DNA from 3 places in the Enterobacter cloacae complex sp. HYC074_NIDB genome. Region 3 is predicted to be linked to each of the others. Evidence: predicted binding sites of a transcription regulator. Region 3 holds the regulator's gene; each other region holds the start of a gene.
What was found. Region 3 encodes LexA, which represses DNA repair genes until DNA is damaged. Its sites were predicted from a motif close to TNCTGTATGTACATACAGNA; they were not measured.

Region 1 (2,271 bases), 110 kb from region 3:
TGCTCGGCAACCCGCAAAAGCTGCCGACCACCCCCGTGCAGTGGAGCGTTCTGGTCTGGCTGGGCGTGGTGGCGTCGGGGCTGGGCTATTTTATGTGGAACTACGGCGCGACGCAGGTAGACGCCGGAACGCTGGGGATCATGAACAACGTGCACGTGCCGGCGGGGCTACTGGTGAACCTCGCCATCTGGCAGGAGCAGCCGCACTGGCCGAGTTTCCTTATTGGGGGAACGGTGATCCTGGCTTCGCTGTGGGTACATCGCCGCTGGGTCGCTCCGCGCTCCGCACAAACGGAAGATGGTCGCACGCGTGGTTCCGCGCTGAGCGAATAAACGCTTCCGTAATTGGCTGACGTTGCTCGCCATCGCGCACGGCGGCGTACAGCCGGCTCCACAGTCCTTCACCCAGGGTTTTGGTAACCACCAGACCCTGGCGTTCAACCGTCTCGACCACCCAGTGCGGCAGCGCCGCAATTCCCATTCTGGCCGCCACCATCTGAATTAACAGCAGCGTGTTATCCACGCTTTTCAGCTGTGGGCTGATGCCTGCGGGTTGCAGGAAATGGCGCCAGATATCCAGACGACTGCGCTGTACCGGGTAAATCAGCAGCGTCTCCGTTGCCAGATCTTCCGGCGTGATACGCGTTTTGGCGGCCAGCGGATGGTCCGGGGCCAGCACCAGACGCACCTCAAAATCAAACATTGGCGAATAGTGCAGACCGCTGCGTGGCAGAATATCTGAGGTCATCACCAGATCCAGCTCACCCTGCTGAAGCGACGGCTGCGGATCAAACGTGACGCCGGATTTGAAGTCCATCTCCACCTGCGGCCACTTCTGGCGGAAGTTCTCAAGCGCGGGGGTCAGCCACTGAATACAGCTGTGACACTCAATGGCGATGCGCAGGGTGGTCTGCTGCGGCTCGTTGCAGGACTGCAACGCGCTGGCAATCTGCGGCAGCACCTGGTTCGCCAGCTGAAGCAAAATTTCGCCCTGCGGCGTAAAGCGCAAAGGCTGGCTCTTACGCACAAAAAGACGAAAGCCGAGGCGTTGTTCCAGATCGCTGAACTGGTGAGAAAGGGCAGACTGAGTCTGGTGCAGCGTGGCCGCTGCCGCCGCAAGAGAACCGCAGTTCCGCAACGCTTGTAGCGTTTTCAGGTGTTTAATCTCGATCATGAAAGTCCTTCACTTCGGCATGAACATTTTGCGCTTGAGGAATATACAGTACCTGCCAATTATAGAAGTGTAAACATCTGGACGTCTAAATAACGAATTTCTACAAGGGGTATGCCATGACAATCCGCACTCACACTCTCGGTTTCCCTCGCGTTGGTCTGCGTCGCGAGCTGAAAAAAGCGCAAGAAAGCTACTGGGCGGGTAACGCCACCCGCGAAGAACTGCTGGCGGTGGGACGCGAGCTGCGCGCGCGTCACTGGGATCAGCAAAAACAGGCGGGCGTAGACCTGCTGCCGGTGGGCGATTTCGCCTGGTACGACCATGTTCTGACCACCAGCCTGCTGCTTGGCAACGTGCCGGCTCGTCATCAGAACAACGATGGATCGGTGGATATCGATACCCTGTTCCGCATCGGCCGTGGCCGCGCGCCAACGGGTGAGCCAGCGGCAGCGGCGGAAATGACCAAGTGGTTTAACACCAACTATCACTATATGGTGCCGGAGTTCGTTAAGGGCCAGCAGTTCAAACTGACCTGGACCCAGCTTCTGGATGAAGTGGACGAAGCGCTGGCGCTGGGTCACCAGGTGAAACCCGTGCTGCTGGGGCCGGTCACCTACCTGTGGCTGGGCAAAGTGAAAGGTGAGCAGTTCGACCGCCTCAGCCTGCTGAACGATATTCTGCCGGTTTATAAGCAGGTGCTGATTGAGCTGGGTAAGCGCGGTATTCAGTGGGTGCAAATCGATGAACCGGCGCTGGTGCTTGAGCTGCCGCAGGCGTGGCTGGATGCCTTCAAACCGGCGTATGACGCGCTCACGGGCCAGGTGAAGCTGCTGCTGACCACCTATTTCGAGGGCGTAACGCCTAACCTCGACACCATTACTGCGCTGCCGGTTCAGGGTCTGCACGTTGATCTCGTTCACGGCAAAGACGATGTGGCAGAGTTGCACAAGCGTCTGCCTGCGGAGTGGCTGCTCTCTGCCGGTCTGGTGAATGGTCGTAACGTCTGGCGTGCCGATCTCACCGAGAAATATGCACAAATTAAGGACATTGTCGGTAAACGTGAATTGTGGGTAGCCTCTTCCTGTTCCCTGCTGCACA
Region 2 (2,271 bases), 110 kb from region 3:
GGGTGTAGTCATCTTCCGCGTTGAAGTAGCGCTCATAGGCCACCAGCGTCATTTTGGCGTCGATAACCACATCTTTGCCCTGTGGCAGACGAACAATGACATCCGGCTGCATCCGCGAGCGCGCATCGTTTTCAATGCTGACCTGCGTTTCGTATTCGTATCCTTCGCGCAGGCCAGAGGCCTCCAGCACGCGCGTCATGACCACTTCGCCCCAGTTTCCCTGCGCTTTGTTATCACCTTTCAGTGCGCGCGTCAGGTTAACCGCCTCCTGCGCCATCTGCGCATTCAGCTGCTGGAGATTACGAATTTCATGCGCCAGCGTGTGGCGCTCGCGGGCCTCCTGACCAAAGCTGTCCTGTACCTGACGTCGAAAGCCGTCCAACTGCTCACGCAGGGGCGTCAGCAGGCTGTTCAGGCTCTGACGGTTCTGCTCATCCACGCGGCGATTGCTGTGCTCAAAAATGCGGTTCGCGAGGTTCTCAAACTGCTCGCTAAGACGCTGCTCGCTGTTGATCATCTGACGGATTTTGTCTTCGGCGTGCAGTTGGGTGGACTCAAGGCGGGTGGTCACTTCCCGGAGATCGGCCTCCAGCGAGGTGTTAATGTCGCGCAGATTGCGCAGTTCGTTATTGAGCAGTTCACACTCATCGCGCCAGTGGTCACTCAGCGCAAGCTGTTGTTTCGTCGCGCTGAGTTCGGCGACGATCTCTTCGCGCTCTGCCAGCTGATCGGCTTTCTGCTGAGCATGTTGGTAGCCGCAAATGAGCCAGCCAATCCCCACGCTCACCAGCGCAACTACCGCATAAACCAGGATTGAAATATCCACAATGCCCCCTGCATCCACGTCTAACCCGCACAAAATAGAATTGTGCTGTATGAACGTCCAGTTTGAAAGGGTTTTCCTGCGAGGCGTTACGCAAAAAGAAAAGGCCGAGCATGTCGGCCTTTTAGCACTGAAGAGAGAATTAGATCAGGCGGCGCGCCGCTTCAACCACGATTTTCACCGCATGGCTTTCAGTCTGCTTCATGGTTTCAGCGTTCGGGATCTCCTGTTGGGTACGGTTGACGATAACGCCCGCCACCATACCGGCACGCAGACCCTGGCTCGCGCACATGGTCAGCAGCGTCGCAGATTCCATTTCGTAGTTCATGACGCCCATCGACTGCCACTCTTCCATGGAGCCTTTGAAACGGCTCACCACGCGACCAGAGAAGGTGTCGTAACGCTCCTGGCCCGGGTAGAAGGTATCGGAAGAGGCAGTTACGCCCACGTGGGTGGTGGCGCCCACGGATTTCGCGGCTTCAACCAGCGCGGTGGTGCATTCGAAATCGGCCACTGCCGGGAATTCCATCGGAGCAAAGTGCAGGCTTGCCCCGTCCAGCCGCACGGATGCGGTGGTAACCAGCACGTCGCCCACGTTGATGTGCGGCTGAATGGCGCCTGTGGTGCCGATGCGCAGGAAAGTACGAATGCCCAGCTGCGCCAGCTCTTCAACGGCGATAGAGGTAGACGGGCCACCAATACCGGTAGAGCACACGATCACCGCTTTACCGTCCAGCTCTGCGCGCCAGGTGGTGAATTCGCGATGCGCTGCCAGCTTAACCGGCTTATCCATCAGCGCGGCGATCTTTTCCACACGCTCTGGATCGCCAGGGACGATAGCAAGCGTAGCCCCTTGTAAATCGTTTTTAGTGAGGCCGAGATGAAAAACATCAGACTTAGACATAGGTGACTCCTCTGTGGGTCGGTTTGTCAGAAGAAGTAAAACGGTACTTTACAGAAGCAATGTGCATTATTTCGTGACACACCTCACCATGAATGAAAATGATTGCAGTTAATTTCCATAAAATAGTGATTCACATCACATTAACAAGTTATATCGCCGGGTGCTGCACAAAAGATAGACGCTATAAGGCACTGTGGGTTGTTAACCTGGTGTCTATATTTATCTTTGCGCTAATCCATTCATTGGTACGGAGAATGCCATGACTGAAAAAACCGGTTTTGCACCTGCTGCGGCCCCGCACGCTTCAACCATCGTCTCAACCCCTGAAGAAGCCATTACCGCAGGCGAGACCTCCATTCCCTCCCAGGGAGAGAACATGCCAGCGTACCACGCGCGGCCAAAATCTGCCGATGGCCCGCTGCCCATCGTGATCGTGGTGCAGGAAATATTTGGCGTTCATGAACATATTCGCGACCTCTGCCGCCGTCTGGCGCTGGAAGGTTACCTGGCCGTTGCGCCGGAACTCTATTTCCGTCAGGGCGAT
Region 3 (2,271 bases):
ACGGCGTAAGCAAAACCATCCAGCGCGTAAGCGGTAAAGGTCAGTAACGTCATGAGCACTGCGTTGACTGCGACGATTTCAGGCCCAAGACGCGCACCAAAAACGGTTAAGGCGCCAAAGCAGAGTTGCAGCAGGAGCGAACGGAGCATGATGTCGCGATTAAGCGCCAGCAGCTTACGAATGTTGCCGCGCCAGGCCGATTTCAGCAGATCCAGGGTGATACCGCGCATCGCCAGTACGCGCCAGACCATTCCCAAACCAATTAGCAGCGTACCGTACTCGGCAATCGCCGTGGCCAGCGCCGCGCCCCGGACGTTCATGTGCAGCCCCATCACCAGCCACAGATCGAGCATAATGTTAAGCAGGTTGCCCACCACCAGCAGGATCACCGGCGCGCGGGCGTACTGCACGCCCAGCAGCCAGCCCAGCAGGACCAGGTTTGCCAGTGAAGCGGGCGCGCTGAGCCAGCGAATTTCGAGGAACCGCCGGGCCTGTTCCAGTACGGCATCGCTGCCGCCTACAATATGGAGCGCAAGATCAATCAGCGGCGTACGCAACAGAACGATTAACGCGCCGGCACCGAATGCCAGAATGAGCGGCTGAACCAGCGCACGCGCCAGACGCAGGGGATCTTTTGCACCATACGCCTGGGCCGTCAGGCCCGTCGTACTCATGCGCAGAAAAAGCAGCAGCATAAAGAGAAAGCTGGTCGCCGTTGCGCCGATCGCGACGCCGCCGAGATAAATCGGCGAATCGAGATGCCCGATAACCGCCGTATCCACCAGCCCAAGCAGAGGAACGGTAATATTGGAAAAAATCATCGGTAGCGCAAGACGCCACAACGCCTTATCGGCAGAAGTTAGCAATGCCATGGAAATTACCGGAATCAGAAAACAGGCCAGGCTGTAGAGGAACTACAGCCTGTCAGGAAGAGATTACAGCCATTCACCGTTGCGGATAACGCCGACCGCCAGTCCTTCAATAGAGAAGCTCTGCTCGCGGAGATCCACCACAATCGGGGAGAATTCATTGTTTTCAGGCAGAAGCTGCACGGTATTGCCTTGTTTCTTCAGGCGCTTAACCGTCACTTCATCATCAATGCGCGCCACCACGACTTGCCCGTTACGCACGTCCTGCGTTTTGTGTACCGCCAGCAGATCGCCATCCAGAATACCGATATCTTTCATGGACATTCCGCTAACGCGCAGCAGGAAATCGGCGCTCGGCTTGAACATGCCTGGATCAACCTGATAGTGCCCTTCGATGTGCTGCTGCGCCAGCAGAGGTTCACCTGCCGCTACGCGACCCACCAGCGGAATACCGCTCTCTTCTTCCACCAGCAGACGAATACCGCGTGAGGCGCCGGAAACAATCTCAATCACGCCCTTACGCGCCAGCGCTTTAAGGTGCTCTTCGGCAGCATTAGGAGAACGGAAGCCCAGACGCTGCGCAATTTCTGCACGCGTGGGTGGCATACCCGTCTGGCCGATATGATCCCGAATGAGATCAAACACCTCTTGCTGCCTGGTCGTTAACGCTTTCATACCGCCCCCTGGGTGTATATACAGTTATGCTGTGAGTATATACAGTCAAAGGCGATTTTGGAACCAAAAACTGCACAAAAAACCAGGGACTTAATTATTCCTCGAGGCTCATCGGAAATGCGACCAAAGCAGCGTGACCCAGGTGATCGCCGCAGTGATAATCGCCAGCAGTACGGCAGCGGAACCCATGTCTTTCGCCCGGCCAGACAATTCATGGAATTCCGACCCGATTCGGTCAACAACGGCCTCAATAGCGCTATTAAGAATTTCCACTATCATCACCAGAAAGACAGATCCGATGAGCAGTACGCGGGTGATAGCATCAACATCAAGGAAGCAGGCGATGACAACGGCAACGATTGCAGCAACCGCCTCCTGGCGGAAAGCGGCTTCATTAACCCATGCAGCGCGGAAACCTTTCCATGAATAACCGGCAGCTTTAATGATTCGAGTTAACCCAGTGGTATTATTGGCCATTAAAAGAACCTTTTATGATAAATAGCGTCTGTAACTAAAGCCGCAGCGCGTTTTGCTGCAACCTGAAGTATGACGGGTAACAACAGAAATTTTGCGCGCTTTCTGTTATCCTTGCGCCGCAATTGCATTATTAACCAGAGGCTTTACATCGTTTATGTCCGGCTGGCCACGAATTTACTACAAATTACTTAATTTACCATTAAGCGTCCTGGTAAAAAGTAAGTCTATCCCAGCAGAACCTGCGCTGGAA

Region 1: metR (HTH-type transcriptional regulator MetR) is a predicted target of LexA. The motif match lies at 1,205-1,224, and genes of this name have one in related genera.
Region 2: rmuC (DNA recombination protein RmuC) is a predicted target of LexA. The motif match lies at 870-889, and genes of this name have one in related genera.

Annotation. Positions count from the first base shown of each region.
Region 1 covers NZ_CP114214.1:281,906-284,176, forward strand. The annotation lists gene O1724_RS01405 (carboxylate/amino acid/amine transporter) at 1-332, shown strand, start outside; gene metR (HTH-type transcriptional regulator MetR) at 220-1,173, opposite strand; gene metE (5-methyltetrahydropteroyltriglutamate--homocysteine S-methyltransferase) at 1,290-2,271, shown strand, end outside.
Region 2 covers NZ_CP114214.1:286,026-288,296, reverse strand. The annotation lists gene rmuC (DNA recombination protein RmuC) at 1-826, opposite strand, end outside; gene udp (uridine phosphorylase) at 966-1,727, opposite strand; gene O1724_RS01420 (dienelactone hydrolase family protein) at 1,987-2,271, shown strand, end outside.
Region 3 covers NZ_CP114214.1:393,625-395,895, reverse strand. The annotation lists gene dinF (MATE family efflux transporter DinF) at 1-872, opposite strand, end outside; gene lexA (transcriptional repressor LexA) at 936-1,544, opposite strand; gene O1724_RS01910 (diacylglycerol kinase) at 1,653-2,021, opposite strand; gene plsB (glycerol-3-phosphate 1-O-acyltransferase PlsB) at 2,176-2,271, shown strand, end outside.